2 regions of the Crossiella sp. CA198 genome follow, and region 2 is predicted to be linked to the other one. Evidence: riboswitches for the same ligand, from Rfam matches in the RefSeq annotation. Region 2 holds a riboswitch; the other holds the start of a gene.
The links. Region 2 has a riboswitch for glycine ahead of gcvP (aminomethyl-transferring glycine dehydrogenase). Riboswitches for the same ligand answer to the same signal wherever they lie in the genome.
Positions count from the first base shown of each region.

Region 1: it holds a riboswitch for glycine, as region 2 does, so the genes downstream of both, gcvT (glycine cleavage system aminomethyltransferase GcvT) here and gcvP (aminomethyl-transferring glycine dehydrogenase) in region 2, are expected to answer to the same signal.

Region 1 covers NZ_JBQJIM010000041.1:2,320-13,651, reverse strand. The annotation lists gene glyA (serine hydroxymethyltransferase) at 1-445, opposite strand, end outside; gene gcvH (glycine cleavage system protein GcvH) at 461-832, opposite strand; gene gcvT (glycine cleavage system aminomethyltransferase GcvT) at 876-1,967, opposite strand; glycine riboswitch at 2,035-2,130, opposite strand; glycine riboswitch at 2,131-2,230, opposite strand; gene ACTOWY_RS41300 (sensor histidine kinase) at 2,284-3,462, opposite strand; gene ACTOWY_RS41295 (response regulator transcription factor) at 3,443-4,096, opposite strand; gene ACTOWY_RS41290 (hypothetical protein) at 4,227-4,754, shown strand; gene ACTOWY_RS41285 (peptidoglycan-binding protein) at 4,751-5,869, shown strand; gene ACTOWY_RS41280 (ABC transporter ATP-binding protein) at 5,866-6,549, shown strand; gene ACTOWY_RS41275 (ABC transporter permease) at 6,546-7,772, shown strand; gene ACTOWY_RS41270 (C39 family peptidase) at 7,864-8,529, opposite strand; gene ACTOWY_RS41265 (ArsR family transcriptional regulator) at 8,665-9,642, shown strand; gene ACTOWY_RS41260 (glycoside hydrolase domain-containing protein) at 9,661-10,851, opposite strand; gene ACTOWY_RS41255 (alpha-L-fucosidase) at 11,006-11,332, opposite strand, start outside.
Region 2 covers NZ_JBQJIM010000029.1:24,373-35,704, forward strand. The annotation lists gene ACTOWY_RS37190 (hypothetical protein) at 1-202, shown strand, start outside; gene ACTOWY_RS37195 (3-methyladenine DNA glycosylase) at 217-1,182, shown strand; gene ACTOWY_RS37200 (substrate-binding domain-containing protein) at 1,356-3,101, shown strand; gene ACTOWY_RS37205 (DUF397 domain-containing protein) at 3,183-3,425, shown strand; gene gcvP (aminomethyl-transferring glycine dehydrogenase) at 4,131-7,013, opposite strand; glycine riboswitch at 7,057-7,170, opposite strand; glycine riboswitch at 7,171-7,270, opposite strand; gene ACTOWY_RS37215 (hypothetical protein) at 7,353-7,613, opposite strand; gene ACTOWY_RS37220 (hypothetical protein) at 7,733-8,140, opposite strand; gene ACTOWY_RS37225 (MerR family transcriptional regulator) at 8,273-8,839, opposite strand; gene ACTOWY_RS37230 (bifunctional nuclease family protein) at 9,246-9,719, opposite strand; gene ftsR (transcriptional regulator FtsR) at 9,882-10,610, opposite strand; gene garA (glycogen accumulation regulator GarA) at 10,607-11,062, opposite strand; gene gcvH (glycine cleavage system protein GcvH) at 11,179-11,332, opposite strand, start outside.

The DNA of each region.
Region 1 (11,332 bases), on a different contig from region 2:
CGCGGACCTGGTAGGCGGCCACGTCGTAGAGCTTGCCGGAGAAGTTGATCCGCATGCCGTGGGTGAGGTGCCCGCCGTGCGCCAGCTCCAGGCCGAGGATCTTGTCCCCTGGCGTGAGCAGCGCGTGCATGACCGCGGCGTTGGCCTGCGCGCCGGAGTGCGGCTGCACGTTGGCGTGCTCGGCGCCGAAGAGGTCCTTGACCCGCTGGATGGCCAGGCGCTCGGAGACGTCGACGTGCTCGCAGCCGCCGTAGTAGCGCCTGCCGGGGTAGCCCTCGGCGTACTTGTTGGTCAGCACCGAGCCCTGCGCCTCGAGCACGCCCACCGGGGCGAAGTTCTCCGAGGCGATCATCTCCAGGGTGGACTGCTGGCGGCGGAGTTCGGCGCCGAGCACCTCGGCGATCTCCGGGTCGATCTGCGCGAGCGGCGTGTCCAAAGTGGACATGATCGGGTCTTCCTTTCAGCCTGCGGTCAGCTCGTCGTACTCATCCGGCGTGAGCAGCTCCCCGTCCGGGGCCGCGCGGTTGATCCTGATCAGCCACCCGGCTCCGAACGGGTCGGAGTTCAGCAACGCCGGATCCTCGGCCACCGCCTGGTTGACCTCGGTCACCGTGCCGGAGACCGGGGCCAGCAGGTCGCTGACCGATTTCGTCGACTCGATCTCACCGCACGCCTCACCGGCGCTCACCACCGCCCCCACCTCGGGAAGCTGGACGAAGACCACGTCACCCAGCGCCTCGGCGGCGTAGGCGGTGATCCCGACCGTGGCGATCGGACCGTCGGTGATCCACTCGTGGTCCTTGGTGTAGTGCAGTTCGCGCGGAACCGGCATCGCAAAAACAGCCTTTCGGGAAAGTATGTGCAGGTGGGATGGGTCAGCGCGAGCGCTTGTAGAACGGCAGCGCGACTACTTCCGCCGGTTCGGCGTTGCCGCGCACGTCCACCAGCACCTCGGTGCCCGCCGCGGTGTGCGCGTGATCGAGGTAGGCCATCGCGATCGGGTGACCCAGGGTGGGGGAGGGCGCGCCGCTGGTGATCTCGCCCACCACGGTGCCGTCGGCCAGCTTGACCGGCTGACCGGCCCGCGGGCTGCGCCGGCTCTTGCCCGCCAGTCCGACCAGGGCGCGGGTGGTGTGCTGACGGGCTTCCAGCGCGGCCCGGCCGACGAAGTCGCCGAGCTTGTCGAAGCGGACCACCCGGCCGAGTCCGGCGTCGAAGGGGGTCAGCCCGACGTGCAGCTCGTTGCCGTACAGCGCCATGCCCGCCTCCAGCCGGAGGGTGTCCCGGCAGGCCAGCCCGGCAGGCCTGAGCCCCAGCGGCTCCCCGGCCTCGGCGATCCGCCGCCACACCGCCTCGGCCAGTTCGGCGGCCACGTAGACCTCGAACCCGTCCTCGCCGGTGTAGCCGGTGCGGGCCAGGTAGATCGGGTGTCCGGCGATCACCGCGGGGCGGCCTGCGTAGTACTTCAGGCCGGTGAGGTCCTCGCCGGTGACCGCGGTGATGATCTCGGCGGCGACCGGCCCCTGCACCGCGATCAGCGCGGTCTCGGCGGACCGGTCGAGCACCTCGGCGCTCAGCCCGTGTGCCCGCTCACCCAGCAGCGCCCGCACCACCGCGGCGTTGGAGGCGTTGGCCACCACCAGGAACTTGCGCTCGGCCTGCCGGTAGACCACCAGGTCGTCCAGCACGCCGCCGTTGGTGTGGCAGAGCATGGTGTACCGGGCCCGGCCCACGGCCAGTGCGCCGATCGCGCCGACCAGCGCGTAGTCCAGCACCCGGCCCGCCTCCGGACCGGAGATCTCGATCTCGCCCATGTGGCTGAGGTCGAAGAGCCCGGCTGCCTCGCGCACCACCTTGTGCTCGGCCAGCTCACTGCCGTAGCGCAGCGGCATCGACCACCCGGCGAAGTCGGTGAACTGGGCGCCCAGCGCGACGTGCTGGGCGTGCAGGGGACTGCGGCGGGACACGCCGACTGCGGTCACGGGAGGCTCCTGGGGTCGAGGTGTCCACCGGCATGCGGACACCGCTGCTGAGCCTCCCCGCTCTGTCATGGGACCTGAGAGCTTCGCCGCGCGGACGCGGGTTGCACCGTGGGTGAGGTGGGCGAACCCACCTGCTTTCCAGAGTCGCCTCGCTCGAACGGTGACGTTGCCTGAGAGTTTCCGGGGAGTGGTTGCTCCTTCGGCGTCCCGCGCGTGCTTCGTGCCGGGATCTCTCCCGCCCGAGCTCAAACGGCCGATATGCGGTTGTGCCGCGAACCTTCCGGGACGGCCGAGGGGTCTGTCAACCCCTGGGCAGTTCGACCTTGACCCGCAACCCGCCGTCCGGCCGGGGCTCGGCCTTGACCGTGCCGCCGTGCGCGCGGGTGATCGAGTCCACGATGGACAGGCCCAGTCCGGCGCCTTCGCCCTTGTCGGTGCGGCCCTCGCCCCGCCGGAACGGCTCGAACAGTTGCGGGATCTGCCCGGCTGGCACCTTCGGCCCGGTGTTGGACACGGTGAGGCCGCCGAAGACGTCGGTGCGCACCCACACCGTGCCGCCGCTGGGCAGGTTGTGCCGGATCGCGTTGGAGACCAGGTTGGTGACCAGCTGGGTGAGCAGCACCCGGTCGCCGGAGACGGTCGCCTCGGTGAGCCGCACCTGGAGTTCGATCTCCCGCCGCCCGGCCTCGGCCCGGTACTGCCCGACCGCCTCGGCGACCACCGTGTGCATGTCGACCTTGGCGCGTTTCGCCAGGCCACGGTCGCTGCGGGCGAGCACCAGCAGCCCGTCGATGAGCCGTTCGATCCGCCGGTTCGCGGTGAGCAGCTGCTCGCGGATCTCGGCCGCCTTCTCCGGGGTGGGATTTCCGGCCAGCCCGATCTGCACCGCGGCCCGCTGCACCGCCAGGGGGGTGCGCAGCTCGTGCGAGGCGTTGGCCACGAACCGGCGCTGGCTGTCGAAGGAGGATTCGAGCCGGTCCAGCATCCGGTCGAAGGTCTCGGCCAGTTCGGTCAGCTCATCCGGCGGCCCCTTGATCGCCAGCCGCTCGTGCAGGTTGGAGGAGGAGAGCCGTTGCGCGGTGGCGGTGATGGTGTGCAGCGGTCGCAGCACCCGGCCGGAGAGCCACCAGCCCGCGGCCACCGACACCGCGGCCACCCCGATCAGGGACAGGATGGAGACCAGCAGCAGGGTTTCCATGGTGGTGACCTCCACCGCCCTGGTCACCTCGGCGGCGGGGAGGAAGGCCAGCGTGCCGTCCGGCCGGAGCTGGCGCATCGCGACCGAGGACGGCACCCCCTCCAGCGGGATGGTGCGGGCGACCGCGGTGCCCAGCCGGACGGCCAGCTGGTCGCGCACCAGCAGGTAGATCACGGTGAGCAGCACCGCGCCGCTGCCCAGGAACAGCGAACCGTAGAGCGCGGTCAGCTTGACCCGGACGGTCAGCCGGGTCGGCCTGCGGTCAGATCCGGTAGCCGGCACCGGGCACCGTCTCGATCACCGGCGGTTCGCCGAGTTTGGCGCGCAGCTTGGACATGGCCACCCGCACCGCGTTGGTGAACGGGTCGGCGTGCTCGTCCCAGGCCAGTTCCAGCAGCCGTTCCGAGCTGACCACCGCGCCCTGGGCCCGCAGCAGCACGGCGAGCACGGCGAATTCCTTGGGGGACAACTCGATCCGCCGCCCGTCCCGGCTCACCAGGCGGTTGGCCACATCCAGCCGGACGCCGTTGCGGACCAGCACCGGCGGCAGCGCGGGCTGACTGCGCCTGCCCAGCGCCTGCACCCTGGCCAGCAACTCGGGGTACTCGAAGGGCTTGGTCAGGTAGTCGTCCGCGCCCAGTTGCAGACCGTCCACTTTGTCCTCAAGCGACCCGGCGGCGGTGAGCATCAGCACCTTGGTGCGACTGCCCTGGGTGGCCAGTTCGGCGCACACGTCGTCGCCGTGCCTGCCGGGCAGGTCGCGGTCGAGCACCAGCACGTCGTAGTCGTGCACGGCCAGCCGCTCCTGCGCGTCCAGCCCGTCGTGCACCACGTCCACCGCCATCGCCTCCGCGCGCAGCCCGGAGGCCACCAGCTCGGCGAGCACGACCTCGTCCTCGGCCACCAGTACCCGCATGCCACCGAGTATGCGCTGGCCCGGGGTTTCCGGAATGTTTCCGCGCGCGGAGAGCCTCCGGAAACACCCGTCCGCGTAGACCTGGCACCGAACGCCGGGCCACTGGGTCCGACGAGGTGAGGAGGACTGCATGAGGACGCTGACCCGGCTTGGGGTAGGGGTCGCCGCACTGGTGACCGCGTTCAGCCTGGCTGCCTGCGGCGGCGAGGACAAGGGTGACGGACCGGCCAGCCTCAACGGCGGCAACGGCAAGGGCAACGAGCAGAAGGCAGGCGACGAGGCGCCCAAGGACCCGAAGGAGGCCATGCTCAAGTTCGCCAAGTGCATGCGGGACAACGGGATCGACATGCCCGACCCGGACCCGAACTCCGGCGGGATCGCGGCCCAGCGCATGGACGAGACCAACATGGAGAAGTTCGAGAAGGCCAACAAGGCCTGCGAGAAGTTCGCGCCGAAGAGCAACTACAACCCGAACGACCCGGCGGAGAAGGACAAGCGCGCCAAGCAGAACAAGTGCCTGCGCGAGAACGGCCTCGACATCAAGGAGAGCGGCGAAGGCCAGGGCGGCATGATCACCCTGGACGGCGACAAGGAGAAGATCGAGAAAGCGATGAAGGCCTGCGGCATGGGCATGGCGGGATCGGCGCCGGCGAAATGAGCGAACAGGAACTTCCCCGCCAGCGCCGGCGCAGATGGCCGTTCGTGGTGCTGACCGCGGCCACCGTCACCGCGGTCGGCGTGACCGGGGTGCTGGTGCTGGGGCACGGCGGTGACGCCCAGGCGGACAAGGGAAATCAGCAGACCGCGAGCAAGACCGCGAAGGTGCTGCGGAACACCCTGGTGGAGCAGGAAACCCTCGGCGGCAAGCTCGGCTACGGCGGCAAGTTCGAGATCACCGCCAACGGTGGTGGCGGCGGGATCATCACCTGGCTGCCCAAGATCGGTGATCAGCTGGGCCGCGGCGAGGCCGTGTACAAGGTCAACGACAAGCCGGTGCCGTTGCTGTTCGGGGACAAGCCGTTCTGGCGCAAGCTGGAGTCCGGGATGGACAAGGGTTCCGACGTCCGGCTGCTGGAGCAGAACCTGCGGGCGCTGGGCTACACCGGGTTCACCGTGGACGACAAGTTCGACGCCAAGACCGCCGCCGCGGTGAAGAAGTGGCAGAAGAAGCTCGGCCTGGAACAGACCGGCGCGGTCGACCCCGGCGCCGTGGTGGTCCAGCCCGGTGAGTTCCGGGTGTCCACAGTGGAGGCGATCGTGGGCGCGCCCGCGCAGGGCAAGCTGTTCTCCGGCACCGGCACCACCCGCACGGTCACCGTCGAGGTGCCGGTGAACAAGCAGACCCTGGCCCAGGAGGGCGCCGAGGTCGAGGTCAGCCTGCCCGGTGGCAAGTCCACCACGGGCAAGATCACCTCGGTCGGCACGGTGGCGGACAAGCCTGCCGACGAGCAGGGCGGCGGTGGTGGCGGTGGCGGCAGCGGCAAGGCGGTCATCAAGGTCGAGATCTCGCTGAACGATCCGGCCGCCGCAGGCAATCTGGACGCGGCCCCGGTCGATGTCGGCTTCACCAGCCGCCGCAAGGAGAACGTGCTCACCGTGCCGGTCGGCGCGCTGATCGCGCTGGTCGAGGGCGGTTACGCGGTCGAGGTCAGCCAGGGCGACGGCAGCGGCAAGCTGGTCCAGGTCGAGCTGGGCATGTTCGCCAAGGGCCAGGTCGAGGTGACCGGGTCCGGCCTGACCGACGGCGCCACGGTGAAAGTGGCAGGCATATGACACCCGTGATCGAACTGACCGATGTGTCCAAGGTGTACCCGGGCGACGTGCACGCCCTACGTGGCGCGAGCTTGCGGATCGAATCGGGCGAGTTGCTGGCCGTTGTCGGTCCGTCCGGTTCCGGCAAGTCGACCATGTTGCAGCTGATGGGCACCCTTGACCACCCCAGTTCGGGCACGGTGCGGCTGCTGGGCCACGAGGTCGAGGCGATGACCGACCGGCAGCTCTCCGCGGTGCGGGCGCACTGGATCGGGTTCGTCTTCCAGCAGTTCTTCCTCACCCCGTACCTGTCCGCGGCGGAGAACGTGGCCACCGGACTGCTCTACAACGGGGTGCCCAAGGCGGAACGGCTGCGCCGGGCCAGGCACACGCTGGGCCGGGTCGGACTCGGGCACCGGGTGGGTCACCGCCCGGCCGAACTCTCCGGCGGCGAGCGGCAACGGGTGGCCATCGCCAGGGCGCTGGTCGGCGCGCCGGCCATCGTGCTGGCCGATGAGCCGACCGGTGCGCTGGACTCGGCCTCCGGGCGCGGGGTGCTGGAGCTGTTGCACGAGCTGCACGAGGACGGCACCACCATCGCGGTGATCACGCACGACATGGACATCGCGCGTTCGCTGCCGCGGCGGGTGGAGCTGCTCGACGGCATGGTGCGGCACGACAGCGGGCTGGTGCCGGCATGAGGCGCCTGCGGTCCACTGTGGAGGGTCTGCCGCCGCTGCCGCGCTCTGCCCGGATCAGCGTGTTCGACCTGGTGCGGGCCGGGCTCACCGGGGTGTTCGGCCGCCCGGCGCGGGCGATCCTGTCCGCGCTGGGCATCGCGATCGGGGTGGCGGCCATGGTGTCGGTGCTCGGCATCTCCGCCTCCAGCCAGGCCGAGTTGCAGGCCAAGCTGGAATCCCTTGGCACCAACCTGTTGCGGGTCGGGGCGGGGCAGACCATGTTCGGGGACCCGGCGAAGCTGCCGGAGGACGCCTCGGCCATGGTGCGCCGGATCAAGTCGGTGCTCAAGGCCGCCTCGATGGCCAACCTCAGCAACAAGTCGGCGCTGCGCAGCGATAAGGCCGATCCGCGAGAGACCGGTGGCGTCACCGTGGACGCGGTCGAGCTGCAGTTGCTGGACGCGCTCGGCGGCAAGGTCAAGTCCGGGGCCTGGCTCAACGCGGCCACCGCCAAGTACCCGAGTGTGGTGCTGGGCAGCCTGGCCGCGGAGCGCCTGGCCGTCTCCCGTCCCGGTGAGCAGGTGTTCATCGGCGGTAAGTGGTTCACCGTGGTCGGCATCCTGGAATCCATGCCGCTGGCCCCGGAACTGGACCGCTCGGCCATGGTCGGCTGGGACGCCGCCAAGACCCACCTCGGCTTCGACGGGCACCCGACCACGGTGTACGAGCGCTCCCAGGAGTCCACTGTGGACAAGGTGCGCGAGGTGCTGCCCGCCACGGTGAACCCGAAGAACCCGGAAGAGGTCGCGGTGACCCGGCCCTCGGACGCGCTGGCCGCGCAGATCCAGGCCAAGGCCACCTTCACCACGCTCTTCCTCGGGCTGGGCGCGGTGGCGCTGCTCGTGGGCGGCGTCGGGGTGGCGAACACGATGGTGATCTCCGTGCTGGAACGGCGATCCGAGATCGGTCTGCGGCGCTCGCTCGGGGCGGGTCGCGGACAGGTGCGGGCGCAGTTCCTCACCGAGGCGGTGCTGTTGTCCGGGCTCGGCGGGGTGTTCGGGGTCCTGCTGGGATTGGGCGTCAGCATCGTGTATGCGATGAGCAACGACTGGCCGGTGGCGCTTCCGGTGGAGGCGATTGCCGGCGGCGTCGGGGCCTCGATGCTCATCGGCACCCTGGCGGGGTGGTTCCCCGCCGGACGTGCGGCCAAGCTGTCGCCGACGGTAGCCCTCGCGGCGGCCTGAGCCGCACACCACGAGGATCGGGCGCCTCTCCCACGGGGACTTGTGGGGAGAGGCGCCCGATTCCGCTTGCTATTCCGTAGTCGTATTACGATTATGCGGCGTAACCCTTTCCGCCGATCCAGGTGCCCAGGTTGTGCGTGCTGATCCAGTAGGTACGCGGCACGTTGGACCAGCCACCGCCGCCCGCGCCTTCACCGGCCGGGTCGCCGATGAGCACCGTGTTGCCGTAGTCGCCGTAACCGAGGATCGCGACGTAGTGGTAGATGGTGCCGCCCGGGTAGCCCGGCGGGCGCCAGCCGCTGACCACGTTGGCCACCATCGGGTAGCCGCTGTCCAGGTTGAGCAGCACGTCCCGCTTGAGCAGGTCCCGCTGGGCCTGGGTGGGCGGGTCGTACATGTTCTTGGCCACGAACCAGTTGGTGTTCGCGAACCGGTTGAGCGCGTTGCGGACCAGACCGATGTGGTCGGTGCCGCCGGTGTGCGTGCCCATGTAGTTGGCCAGCGTCTGCTGGCTGGGCGGACTGACCCGGGTGCTCAGCGCGATCCAGGTGGAACCGGGACCACACCAGTATCCGGTCTGCTGTCGTTGCCAGGTGTGGTTGAGAACCCGGCTTTGCGCCTGCACACCCAGGTCGTGTGCGGCGATGGCGGCGGCCTTCTCCGGCGCCGGGGCCTCGGTGGCGCTTGCCAGACCGGCGCTGCCCATCAGCAGGGCGACGGCGCTGACCAGCACCATCGTGATGAGTCGTCGAGTCATGCTCGCTCCCGTCCTTGCCAGTTGCGGTAGTGGAAGTTTCACTGGAGCACGGGTGTTTTGGCTTTCTTATTCACCTATATCTGAAAAGCGCAGGTCCAGTTAGCTTTCGCGGTGTTCGGGGAAGTGAGACCGCCCATGCTGCGAATACATTTCACACCGGAGGACCTGGGACGGACCAGGGTGGCCAATGCGCCCGATCCGCTCTGGGAGTCGATGCTCAGCCTGCACCGGTTGCGCGCCAGGGACGGCGCCCTGGTGTTCGGCCAGTGGCGCGCGCGGGTCCGCGGCGGGCTGGCCACCGCGCAGTGCCGCCCGGAACTGCGCATGCTGCTGCCGCTGGTGCCCCAGCGCGGTTATTTCCCGGACTTCCTCACCCCGGCCGATGCCAGGTCGGGCTGGCAGGCCGGGATCGACGCGCTGCTGCACACCCCGGCCAGCCGGTTGCGCTCGGAACTGGAGTTGCTGGCCGGCCGGCAGCACCTGCCGTCCTGGGCCGCCGGACTGGCCGATGGCGACCCTGATCTGCTGCGCAGGCTGGCCACCGCGCTGACCGCGTACTACGAGCTGGCGGTGGCCCCGTTCAGCGTCGCGCTGCAGGCCCAGCTGGACGCCGACCGTGCGGTGCGGGCCCGCTCGCTGCTCGACGGCGGCGCGGAGGGCCTGCTGGCCGGGCTGCGGCCGATGATGCGCTGGCAGAACCCGGTGCTGGAGGTGGACTACCCGACCGAGCAGGAACTGCACCTGGACGGTCGAGGGCTGCTGCTGGTGCCCTCGTTCTTCTGCTGGCGGCACCCGATCAGCCTGCTGGACCCGACCCAGCCGCCGGTGCTGGTCTACCCGGTGGAGAAGGACCCGGCCTGGTTCGGCGGCCCGGCCGAGTCGACCGAGCAGGCGGTGGCCGCGTTGCTGGGCAGCACCAGGGCGGCGGTGCTGGCCACCGTCGGCATCGGCTGCACCACGGGGGAGCTGGCCCGCAGGCTCCGGATCTCCCCGGCTTCGGCGAGCCAGCACACCACCGTGTTGCGCAACGCGGGCCTGATCACCAGCCGCCGCACCGGCCCGGTGGTGCTGCACAGCCAGACCCCGCTGGGCGCCCGGCTGCTCCGGCCCTGAATCAGCCAGGGAACGCGGCTACCAGGTCCGGTCCACGAAGTTGCTGTCCACGTAGATCTCCCAGCCGTAGTGCGATTCCAGGTGGCCGCCGGTGTACTGCTTGATCCGCCGCCGCTGCCACATGTCCCCGCGCACATACCGGCTCTCCACGTTGGCCGCGCCGTCCCAGTGCGCCATCCAGATGTGGTCCGGCAACGGGAATCCCGGCGCGTTGGCCACGGCCTGGATACCGGTGGCGGCACTGCTGTAGACACCGGTGCGGTACCCGCGCTGGTGCACCCGGATGATCCAGGAGCGCAGGTAGTTCAGCACCGCGTCCCGGCATTCCCCGTTGCCGGGGTCGAAACTCTCCATGTCGTTGTAGATCGTGCTGCCACCGCCGATGCCCAGCCGCCCGGCCTGGTGCGCCGCGTCATCGCCGTCGGCCCAGCCCTGGTGACCCGCGTTCGCCGGGTCGATCTTGTTGCGGAACCCGGTGCACGGCGCCTGCAACCCCACATAGACCGGCAACAGCCGCCAGCCACGATTGCTCTGCCGGTGCACCCAGTCCCAGCTCAGGAATCGCTGACCGCACGCCTTGCTGATGCCGCCGATGTAGATGCCGACCGCGCGGTAGGGCGAGTACTTCAGCCAGGTGTCCATGCCCTCGTTGGCCGGCGCGGTGCAGGTGTCGAACCCGTGCCCGGTGAAATCGCCCGGCGTGTTCACCCAGGTCGCACTGCGCGGCCTGGCCTCGGTCACCGGCCGGGCCACCATCGGCACCGCCCGCCCGGTGAGCCGGGCCGAGTCCAGCACCGCCCGGAGCCCGGCCACCGAATCGCCATAGGAGGCCGTGACCAGCACTCCCGCCGCGGGCACCTGCACACTGATCTCGTGTCCGGCGGACTCCGGCAGCACCGCCACCCGGGCCGTGCCCGGTCCCGCGGTCACCGTGTCCGGCCGGATCGGCGCCTCCGTCAGGGGTTCGATCAGCAGTGCCTCGGTCCGTCCCACCACAGTGGACGGACAGATCGGCTGATCCCCCTGCTTCCCCAGGTAAACCACGTTCTGGTCGAACCGGACGCACCGCCGCGGCGCGGTGTCCAGGTCGACCACCTCCCAGGATCCGGGGACCGCCACCTGGTAGCCCCGGTAGTCCACCAGCCGTAACGGCTCCGCCAGTGCGTCCGGAGTGGACAGTCCAGCGGTGAGTCCTAAAAGGACGACCAATCCGCGAATAGGGTGTGCTGACAGGGACCTGAGCGGCATGATGCCTCCCGGATGCGCGCTGCGCTCGACCAGCAGCGTGACACCGCACCCCGGAGTGCGCCGGACCGCGCCGCGTTATCCACCCCGAAGGGTGAGTCCCGCGGCGCGGCCGGGATCAGCGATACTCGATCTTGAACACCCAGGCGTGCGCCCCCGAGGCCCGAGCCGCCGCGGGCACGTCAATCACCAGCTTCCCGTCCCGGATCACCCAGTTCAGTTCCGGTCCCTGGTAACCCAGCAGTCGCACCCGGTCCCCGGCCTTGACCGGCACCGGCGCGTCTACCACGACCTGCGCGCCCGGCCGCTCCAGCGAGCTGATGTAGAACGATTCCCCCGGCTTCTCGGTGAACCGGAGCTTGCCCTGCTGGGCCATCCGCGCCCAGTAGGTCGTGCCGTAGACCGACTCCCCGTTCACCTTCAGCCAGTTCCCGGTCTCCCGCAA
Region 2 (11,332 bases):
GTCGGCCGCGGTCGAGGAGGGCGGGCCCGAACTGTGGGTGCGGGTGCGGATGCGCGACATCCGGCTGACCGTGTCGGTGCGGGACCGGACACCCGACGCGCCGGCCCGGACCCCGCCCGCCCTCGGCCAGCTGGCGTTGGCGCACGGGCGCACGCCGAGTCCCGGCGGCAAGGTCACCTGGGCGGTGCTGCGCGGTCAGTGACCTAGAATCGGCTGGTGGCCGCGCTGTCAGCAGAGCACCTCGTCCTCGGCGAGGCGGACTGGCATGCACAGCGCGCGACCTACCTGGAGCGCATCCGGCCGTGGACCGACGGGCACCGCGAACGCAAGGCGGCAGGCGAGAAGCATCCGGTGCTCGACTTCATGTTCACCTACTACAGCTTCAAGCCCGCGCAGCTGGAACGGTGGCATCCGGGGCCCGGCGTGACCCTGGCCGGGGACTCGGCCGCGGAGTACCTGCGCAAGCCCGCCTACACCCGCACCGCCGACGGGGTCACCCTGGACCCGGCCGCGTTCCCGGCCGCCCGGCGGCGCACCGCCGAGTTCGTCGCGGCGCTGCTGAGCGCGACCGCGAGCCGTCCGCCCCGGCTGGGCTGCTTCGGTCTGCACGAGTGGGCGATGGTCTACCGGACCGATCCGGAGCAGGTCCGGCACGTGGGCTGGCCGCTGCGGCTGGGCCACGCGGGCACCGACGAACTGGTCGAGAACAGCCAGATCCGCTGTTCGCACTTCGACGCCTTCCGGTTCTTCACCGAGCCGGCCCGGCCGCGCAACACCCTGCAGCCGACCAGGGAGACCCAGGTCGCGCTGGAGCAGCCGGGGTGCCTGCACGCGACCATGGACCTGTTCCGGTGGGCCTACAAACTCGCCCCGTACCCGCCTTCGGCACTGATCGCGGACTGTTTCGAGTTGGCCCTGGATGTGCGCGAACTGGACATGCGGGCCAGCCCGTACGATCTCGCCGCACTGGGTTATCCGCCGGTGCGGATCGAAACCACGGAAGGCCGCGCCGAGTACGTCAAAATGCAAAGTGCATTTTCCCAGCGGGCCGAGCCACTCCGCGCCGCGCTGGTCGACCTGTGCCGTACGCTGCTCCGATGGCCGGGAGCGGCGAGGTCGGCGGCCGACCATGACGATCACGAGACGTTTCCGCAAACCTCGGCTTCCGTCCACTCTCCGTAACATATCTTGACGCTCTTGTGTCACCTGTTAGCGTGACACGTCAACGGCTGATGGCTGTTGATTACCAACGGTTTGATGGTGATCCCGGTGGGAAATGCCGGATGGTCACGCGGGGCTGAAGGGGACGTCGGATGGCTCGACACCGCGCGGCTGGGGAAGGCACCCGGCGCGGGATGGCTCGATGGCCCTTTGTCATCGTTGGTGTCGTCGCGCTGTTCGTGCTCGGCTATCTGAGCTGGACCTGGCTGGGCGGCATCCTGGACCGCCGGGCCGCCGCGCAGGCCGGTGAGTGCAGGCAGGGCGAGCTGGTGCTGCGGATGGCGGTCACGCCGAGCGTGGCCGATCCGCTGCAGAGCGCCGCGATCGCCTGGAACGGACAGCGCCCGGTGATCGACGACTACTGCCTGCGGGTGGAGATCCAGGCGCTGGACTCGCCCACCGTGCTCACCGCGCTCACCCAGGGCTGGGACACCGGCACACTCGGCCAGCCGCCCTCGGCCTGGCTGCCGGAGTCCTCACTGTGGGTCAACCAGCTGCGCGCGCAGAACAAGTCGCTGCTGGGCGCACCGGCCGAGTCGATCGGCAACTCCCCGGTGGTGCTCGCGGTGCCCGAACCCGCGGCGCAGCCGCTGCGCTCCGGGCAGGGGTTCCGCTGGAGCGAGGTCCCCGGACTGCTGGCCGCCCCGGACGGCTGGAAGCGCTTCGGCATGAGCGACTGGGGCCGGTTCACCATGGGTGTGCCGGACCTGGTGCGCAACCCGGCCAGCGCGCTGGCCGTGCAGTGCGCGCTGGCCTGGGCCGGGAAGAAGGAACGCGGCCCGGTGACCATGGACATGCTGACCCAGCCCGCGGTGCGCGCCGCGCTGAACCAGGTGGCCAAGGCCAAGGTCGCGGGCGTGCCGCCGACCACCCAGGACGCCCTGGTCGAGCTGAGCAAGACCCCCGACCTGGCCACCTCGCCCTACGACGGTGTGCCGGTGCTGGAGATCGACCTGTTCCGCCGGAACCTGGGCGTGGACGGCAAGCCGAAACCGGACAAGCCGCTCTACGGCATCCCGGCGACGGGCCCGGCGCCCTCGGCGGACTTCCCGCTGCTGCCGCTGTCCGGGGACTGGATCAAGGACGCCCAGGTGCGCGCGGCGCAGAAGTTCGGCGACTTCCTGCGCGAGCCCGCGCAGGAGAAGGTCCTCGCCCAGCAGGCCGGGGTGCGCGTGCGCAGCACCAACGAACGCCCGCTGACCTCACCGGGGATCACCTGGATCGCCAACGACGACCTGCTGGCGCCCGCGGATGAGAACACCTCGCAACAGCTGGCCGCCTCCTGGGCCAGTTCGGCCGACAACGGCCAGACGGTGACCATGCTGGTGGACGTGTCCGGGTCGATGCACGCCGACGGCGGCCAGGACAAATCCCGGATGGACTGGCTCAAGGCCGCGTTGCGTGGCCAGGTGGACCGGTCGGTGTCGGGTTCTATGGGTATGTGGGAGTTCTCCCGGTCCCTGGATGGCAAGAAGCCGTACCGCCAACTGGTGCCGACCAAGGGTATTGAGCAGCAGCGCAACGCCCTGCGGGGTGCGATCGAGGGCCTCAAGCCGGTGAGCGCCACCCAGCTGTACTCAAGCCTGGCTGTGGTGTACCGCTCGGCTGTGGAGAATTACGAGCAAGGACGGACGAACCGGATCGTGGTGCTCACCGACGGCCCCAACGACGGCGGTCTGAACCTGCAACAGTTGCAGGCCGAGCTGGACAAGGTGCGTAACCCGAACAAGAAGGTCTCGATCAGCTTCATCACGATCGGCCCCGACCCGGAACGCGCCCCACTCACCAAGATCGCCCAGTCCACGGGCGGCTCGGTGTCCGTCGCCGCGGACGGCGCGGCGATCGACCCCGCGCTGGCGCAGTTGCTCTCCGCAGGCTGACCTCGTTCCTCCGCCGAGGACCTGTCGACGTGACGGTGTCCGGGACGCACATGCCGCACCCGGGCACGAATGGAGTGGGTAATGGCAGCAGACCGCCCCGCGCCGCGATGGCGCAAGAGCAGCTACAGCAGCGGCAACGGGGAGAACTGCGTGGAGGTGGCGGTCTTGCCGGATGCGGTGGTGGTGCGCGACTCGAAGAATCCGGACGGGGCGGGGTTGTCGTTCTCGCCGGGGGCGTTCGCGGCTTTTGTGCACGGGCTGGATGAGTTGGGTGGTCATGGCGGAGAAGGGCGGAGCGGGGAAGGGCGCGGCGGGGAGGACTGAGCGAGGCGGAGTCCTTTGTGGACGGTGGAGGGTGGGGGTGAAAACCCCACGACGAGGGCTCTCGCGTGTTCTCCGTACGGCCTGGAGCATGCAGACCACACCTCACCGAGCGGCCCCTGCAACCTGCCGCCGCCTGCCCGCCCAACGCGACGGGGGCCGCTCGGTGAGGTGTGGTTGGCTGGCGGAAGGCCGTACGGAGAACACGCGAGCCCTCGGAGCCACGCTGGAACCAGCCCCGGCAACCCAAACCCCGCCCCGCAACCTGCTCGCCCGGCTCTTGATCTGCCTCCCCCCTCCGGTGGTCTGCCCGGCCGGCGAGGCCATCCTTTTTTGATCTTCGGGTTGACAGTCAAGAGCGAAGATCAAGTGCGTCCTCGCCGGACGGGCAGAAATCAAAGGATGGGGGGAAAATCAAGAGCAGAGAGCAGTGCTCGTACGGTTCCCCATCCCCGTCAGCCCTCCGATACCAAACCACATCCCGGGCAAGCGGCCCGTTGCGGTTGGGCGGGCACGCGGAAGCAGGTTGCAGGCCGCTTGCCCGGGATGCGGTGTGTCCTCTCCAGGCTGACGGGGATGGGGAACCGCTCGGGTGGAGTTTGAAAAGCCACCCCGGCCGCCCGGCTTCGGGCTTCGCCCGCCCGCCGCCGCAGAACCCAATGCGAAGCGCCCCGGACCGTTGGCCCGGGGCGCTTGTCGTTCTTGCTGTCAGCTCTCGAAGGCGCTGATGGGCGGGCAGGAACAGACCAGGTTCCGGTCGCCCTTCGCCCCGTCGATCCGGCGCACCGGCGGCCAGATCTTCGGGCGGTCCGACTTCATCGGGAAGGCCGCTTCGGCCCGGGTGTACGGGTGGTCCCAGTCGCCGGTCAGGGATTCCGCGGTGTGCGGGGCGTTGCGGAGCGGGTTGTTGTCCACCGGCCACTCGCCCGCGCCGACCTTGTCGATCTCCTTGCGGATGGCGATCATGGCCTCGCAGAAGCGGTCCAGCTCGGCCAGGTCCTCGCTTTCGGTGGGTTCGACCATGAGGGTGCCCGCCACCGGGAAGGACATGGTGGGGGCGTGCAGGCCGTAGTCGGCCAGGCGCTTGGCCACGTCGTCGACGGTGACGCCGGTGGCCTTGGTGATGGGGCGCAGGTCGAGGATGCACTCGTGGGCGACGAAGCCGCCCTCGCCGGTGTAGAGGACCGGGAAGTGCTCGTCGAGTTTGCGGGCCACGTAGTTGGCCGCGGCGACGGCGGTCAGGGTGGCGCGGCGCAGGCCGTCGGGGCCCATCATCCGGACGTAGGCCCAGGAGATGGGCAGGATGGAGGCGCTGCCCCAGGGTGCGGCGCTGATCGGGCCGACGCCGGTGGCGGGGCCCGCGGTGGGCTGCAGCGGGTGGTTGGGCAGGAACGGCGCCAGGTGTTCGCGGACGCCGATCGGGCCGACGCCGGGGCCGCCGCCGCCGTGCGGGATGCAGAAGGTCTTGTGCAGGTTCAGGTGGCTGACGTCGCTGCCGAACTTGCCGGGGCGGGCCAGGCCGACCAGGGCGTTGAGGTTGGCGCCGTCGACGTAGACCTGGCCACCGGCCTCGTGCACCAGGGCACAGACCTCGGCGACCGTTTCCTCGTACACGCCGTGCGTGGACGGGTAGGTGATCATGATGGCGGACAGGTCGTCGCGGTGGGCCTGGACGGTCTCGCGCAGGTGGCCGAGGTCGATGTTGCCCTTGTCGTCGCAGCGGACCACGATCACCCGCATGCCGGCCATCACCGCGCTGGCGGCGTTGGTGCCGTGCGCGGAGGAGGGGATCAGGCAGATGTCGCGGGCTTCCTGGCCGCGGCTGCGGTGGTAGGCGCGGATGGCGAGCAGGCCGGCGAACTCGCCCTGGCTGCCCGCGTTGGGCTGCACGCTGACCGCGTCGTAGCCGGTGACCTCGGCCAGCCAGGCCTCCAGGTCGTGCACCAGGGAGAGCAGGCCCGCGGCGTCGGCGGCGGGGGCGAAGGGGTGCAGCCCGGCGAACTCCGGCCAGGTGATGGATTCCATCTCCGTGGTGGCGTTGAGCTTCATGGTGCAGGAGCCGAGCGGGATCATGCTGCGGTCCAGAGCCACGTCCTTGTCGGAGAGGGCGCGCAGGTAACGCAGCAGCGCGGTCTCCGAGCGGTGGGCGTGGAAGACCGGGTGGGTCAGGTAGTCCGAAGTGCGGTTCAGCCCGCCACCGAGGGCGTCGGGGGTCTCGGCATCCAGCGCGTCCACGTCGCCGGTGACGCCGAAGGCCTGCCACACCAGCGCGAGGTGCTCGCGGGTGGTGGTCTCGTCGCAGGCGATGCCGACGTGGTCGTTGTCGGCCAGACGCAGGTTGACGCCCAGGGCGCGGGCCTTGGCGACGATCTCGGCGGCCTTGCCGGGCACGTGCGCGAGCACGGTGTCGAAGAAGCGCTCGTGCCGCAGCTCGACGCCGCCCGCGCGCAGGCCTGCGCCGAGCACGGTGGCCAGCCGGTGCACCCGGGTGGCGATGCCGCGCAGGCCCTCGGGGCCGTGGTAGACCGCGTACATCGCGGCGATCACCGCGAGCAGCACCTGGGCGGTGCAGATGTTGCTGGTGGCCTTCTCCCGGCGGATGTGCTGTTCGCGGGTCTGCAGCGCGAGCCGGTAGGCGGGGTTGCCGTCGGCGTCCACGCTGACCCCGACCAGGCGGCCGGGCAGCTGGCGCTCGAGTCCGGCGCGCACCGCCATGTAACCGGCGTGCGGGCCGCCGAAGCCCATCGGCACGCCGAAGCGCTGGGTGGTGCCGACCACGACGTCCGCGCCGAACTCGCCGGGCGGGACCAGCAGGGTCAGCGCGAGCAGGTCCGCGGCGACGGCGACCTGGGCGCCGCGTTCGTGCGCCTGCTCGACCAGGGCCCGGTAGTCGCGGACCTCGCCGCCCGCGCCCGGGTAGGCCAGCAGCACGCCGAAGAACTCGCCCTCGGGCAGGCCCTGGGCGAGGTCGGCGAGCACGATCTCGATGCCGAGTGGTTCGGCGCGAGTCTGGATGACCGCGATGGTCTGCGGCAGCGAGTCGGCGTCGACGACGAACCGCGCCGACTTGGACTTGCCGGCGCGGCGCACCAGCGTCATCGCCTCGGCGGCCGCGGTGCCCTCGTCGAGCATGGAGGCGTTGGCGGTGTCCAGGCCGGTCAGGTCGGCGACCATGGTCTGGAAGTTGAGCAGGGCTTCCAGCCGGCCCTGGGAGATCTCCGGCTGGTACGGGGTGTACGCGGTGTACCAGGCCGGGCTTTCCAGGATGTTGCGCTTGATCACCGGCGGGGTCACGGTGCCGTAGTAGCCGAGCCCGATCATGGGGGCCCTGACCGTGTTGCGGTCGGCCAGCGCGCGCAGTTCGGCCAGCGCCTCGGACTCGGTGGCCGGGGCGGGCAGGGCCAGGCTCAGCTCACCCTCGCGGATCACCTGGGGCACCGCCCGCTGGGCGAGTTCCTCCAGCGAGCCGACCCCGATGACGTCGAGCATCCGGGCCAGTTCGGCGGGCCGCGGACCGACGTGCCGGTCGGCGAAGGGCGTGCCGTGCTCCAGCGCGGCCAACGGGATGCGATCGGGGTTCGGCTGGGTCATGCTCTCGCCTCCGGCGCCTAGGGGTGGGCATGCGGAACTGCCCTCCCCCTCTGTCCGTACCCGGTGTCCGGGCGCCTGAGAGCTTCACCCGGTCACGGCGGACCGGACTTGCACCGTCGGCGGGTCCGCGCAGGACGAGGACCGCTTTCCAGAGGTGTCTGCCCACACGGTCCGCTTGGCCTGAGAGGTTCCGGGGAGGAGTTGCTCCTTCGGCGCCGGACCGATGGCTCCGGTCCGGGCTCTCCCGCGTGGGGATCACGACTACGCGCGAAATCCTACCCCGCCGGAGTTCACCGGAAGTTTCCGACGTGCCCAAGAACACCAGGTCACCAACGGTGGTCAGGGACAGACACAGCTGGTGGTCGTGCTGGTACGCCGAGTGGTCGTGGTGGTGCTGCGCCGAGTGCTGCTGGTGGTGGGCCGGGTGGTGCTGGTGCGGCTGATGGTGGTGCTGGTCAGCGGCAGCTGGCTGACCACCCTGGTCGGGCTCGGCGAGGAGCCGCCGGGCGCAAGCACCGCCTGGGTCAGGAACACCCCGACCACCGCCGCCACCACCGCGCCGACAGCCCCGATGACCGCGGCGCTACGTTCGAAGGCCATCGCCCTCCCCCAATCCGGAGACCATCCGCACCAGCGAGGATGCGTCCGGTCCCGGTCGGTGGGACTAGGTCGTTCGGGTCACCGGCGGTAACGATCGCGGATACCTGGAGCGCCCCTGGTCAGCCGCTGCCGTGCACGTCCCAGACCGGGGTGCGCACCTGTGGGCCGCAGTCCGGCCAGTCACCGCGGCAGATCCGGTAGAAGCCGGGCGGGAAGTACTGCCAGGACTTGCTCACCTGACTCTTGTCCAGGCCGCACTGGGGTTCGGTGAACGGCGTCCACAACCCGCGCATCGAGCCTTCCAGGCGGTAGCACTCCCCCGGCGCGCCCGCGGTGACGAACAACCCGCGCACCGTGTCGGTGCACCCGGGATCGCACACCCTGGTGACCTGGGCGGCGAAACCCGCCTGCTCATGCCGCAGGGTCAGCGGCCTGGTGACGCCCTCGGCACCGGCCACCGCGGGCACGGCCAGGCCGGGCGCCGCGGCCAGGACCGCGAGCAGCAGCAACACAACACGTCGGATCATGCCTGATGAACCCCCTGATCGCGGCCACCCTCCGGCGGCCCGCGGTCAGTGTTGGACACCGCGTGCCCTGGCAGAAGAGCGGCGGCGGTTTCCTGCCCCGGCGGTCGACCCGTTCGGAGCAGGACCAGTGGTTCAGCCGGTCTGCCGGTCCCGGCGCTTGCGGGACAGCTCGTCGTCCTCGCCGGGCAGCAGCTCCACCCCGTCGGCGCGTTCGGCCGGGAACTCGTGGATGGTGCCGCTGATCTCGCGCATCGCCCCGCTGACCGCGATCCCGAACACGCCCTGCCCGCCCTGCAGCAGATCCACCACCTCCTCCGGGGAGGTGCACTCGTACACCGTGGTGCCGTCGCTGAACAGCGTGATCCGGGCCAGGTCGCGCACGCCGCGGCGGCGCAGGTGATCCACCGCGACCCGGATGTTCTGCAGCGAGACCCCGGTGTCGAGCAGACGTTTGACCACCTTCAGGACCAGGATGTCCTTGAAGGAGTAGAGGCGCTGGCTCCCGGAGCCGTGGGCACTCCTTATGGTCGGCGCGACCAGTCCGGTGCGGGCCCAGTAGTCGAGCTGCCGGTAGGTGATCCCGGCGATCTGACAGGCGGCGGGTCCCCGGTAGCCGACCAGTTCGTCCGGCAACGACAGGTCCGGGAACAAGGCACCCTGCTCGGGCGCGCCTCGATCGCTGGGCGCTTCCTCGACCACGCGTGCCTCCCCTCGGCCGACCTTCTGGTCGGCAACGGCGACCGCACGCCCGTGCGCACACTGGCGTGCCGGTCCTGAGCAGGCGGCCGGGAAGTGGATCCACCCCGGCGCGATTGACTCGCCACCGACGGTAAGACGGCCCATCCCCCGGGTCAACGCGACGCGCGGGGAAGGCTCCCGCGTCGCGCTCAGACCCCGGGTCCGGTTCACTCTTCTGAACCGATTCCCGCGCTGTCACCTGGTCGGACGGTGACGAGCGGCCACGCATCCCAGCACAACCGCCACAAGATCACAGCTTGACCACACGATCGTGTTATGGACGAAGGTTGTTGATCACCCAACGGCGAGGGCCCGGCGACTCCGCTCACGCGGTGTCGCCGGGCCCTGGCAAAAGTCAGCGTTGTCTCTAGGTGTCCGCCCCGCGGAAGTCCTCCGGTGACACGGAGTCCAGGAACTCGCGGAACTTCTCCACCTCGTCCTCCTGCTCGTCCGGGATGACCAGGCCCGCCTCGGCGAGCACGGACTCCTCGGCGTGGATGGGCACCCCGACCCGCAGCGCGAGCGCCACCGAGTCGCTCGGCCGGGCCGAGACCCGCACATCCCCGTCGAAGACCAGCTCCGCGAAGAAGGTGCCCTCCTGCAGATCGGTGATCCGGACCTGTTCGAGCTGCCGCCCCAGTGCCCCGATCACGTCCTTGAGCAGGTCGTGGGTCAGCGGCCGGGACGGCCGTACCCCCTGCTGCTCCAGCGCGATCGCGGTCGCCTCCACCGAGCCGATCCAGATCGGCAGATAGCGGTCACCTTCGGTTTCACGCAGCAGCAGGATCGGCTGGTTCGCGGGTAGCTCCACCCGCACACCGACGACGCGCATCTCGCTCATCGGAACTCGCCTCCTCCAGTGCGTTGGACCGCAACATCCCCACCATGACGAGGATCGCGTACCGACTCCTCCGACGCTACCCGCCGCAGGACACGGTTGCCCGCTCCAGTACATGTCATCGCGGGCACGAATATCACGTTTCGGCCGCGACCTGCGCGGGAGTCATCCGCCGGTCACGCCCCGCAGTCCGATCTTGACCAGCAACGTGTGCAGCGTCACGGACAGCGCGGCCAGCTCCCTGACCACCTCATCCGCCCTGGCCCTGGCGTCCCGGTCGCGTTGCCGGGCCAGTGGCGCCGCGATTTGCTCCACCAGCCCGACTTCCCGGTCGGCGGAGGAACGAAACGCGCGCAGGTGGCGGGGTTCGATGCCGAACTCGGTCATCGCGCGCACGGTGCGGACCAGCGCGGCGGTGTCGGAATCGTAGAACCCGGCGGCGCCCGCCCGCACCAGCCCGTAGCGCTCCAGCTCGATCAGGGTGGCCGCGTCGATGCCGGTGGTCTCCAGCAGTTCCTCGCGGGTCAGCCGGATCTCGCCGCCGCGCTCGAAGGCGGTGGCGGTGGGCAGGCCGTCCACCGCGACCAGCGTCCGCGGCGGGCGCGGGGCGGGACCGGCGGGCAGTTCGCCGTCGTCGATCGCCTCCAGCTGCTCCTTGATCACCTTCAGCGGCAGGTAGTGATCCCGCTGGGCGGCGAGCACGAAACGGAGACGTTCGACGTCGATCGGGGAGAACTGGCGGTACCCCGAGGGGGTACGCGCCGGGCGGACCAAGCCTTCCGATTCCAGGAACCGGATCTTGGAGATGGTCACCTCGGGGAACTCGGCCCGGAGCTGCGCGAGCACCGTGCCGATGCTGAGGCCACCACGCTGGGGCCGCCCGGCCGCCGTCACTGAGCCGGTGCGCCGGGGCCGGTCAGGAAGACCAGTCGGAACTTGCCGATCTGGACCTCGTCCCCGTTGGCCAGCACCGCGGTGTCCACCGGAGCCCGGTTGACGTAGGTGCCGTTGAGGCTGCCGACGTCGACCACGACGAACTCCCCGCCCTCACGGCGGAACTCGGCGTGCCGCCGGGAAACCGTGACGTCGTCGAGGAAGATGTCGCTGTCGGGGTGCCTGCCGGAGCTGGTGGTGTCCCGGTCGAGCAGGAAGCGCGAACCCGCGTTCGGGCCACGCTTGACCACCAGCAGGGCCGAACCCGACGGCAGCGCGTCGACCCCGGAGATCGCGGGCTCGGGAGCCGCGGTCTCGGTGCCTTCGACCTCGGAGAGGAAGTCGGCGCGGAAGATCGAAGTGGACTCTGCGGGACGCTCCGGCGGAACGCCGGGCCCGTCGTGCGTGCTCACCTGAGTGCTCCTCGTGCCGGATGGATCATGCGAAGTGTCCTGCCAACGTACCGTGTTGGTCTCGTCGTTCCCTGAGCGGCTCCTGCGCTTGCCGAAGAGCCGGCGAAAGATCGAGATCACGCTTCGCTGATCTTCTCGGCATAGGCGGCGGCGTCGAGCAGCTGCTCCAGCGCCGCGGCGTCGTCCAGCCGCAGCTCGAAAAGCCAGCCCTCGCCGTAGGGATCGGAGTTGATGGTCTCCGGCGCGGTGACCACGACCTCGTTGACCGCG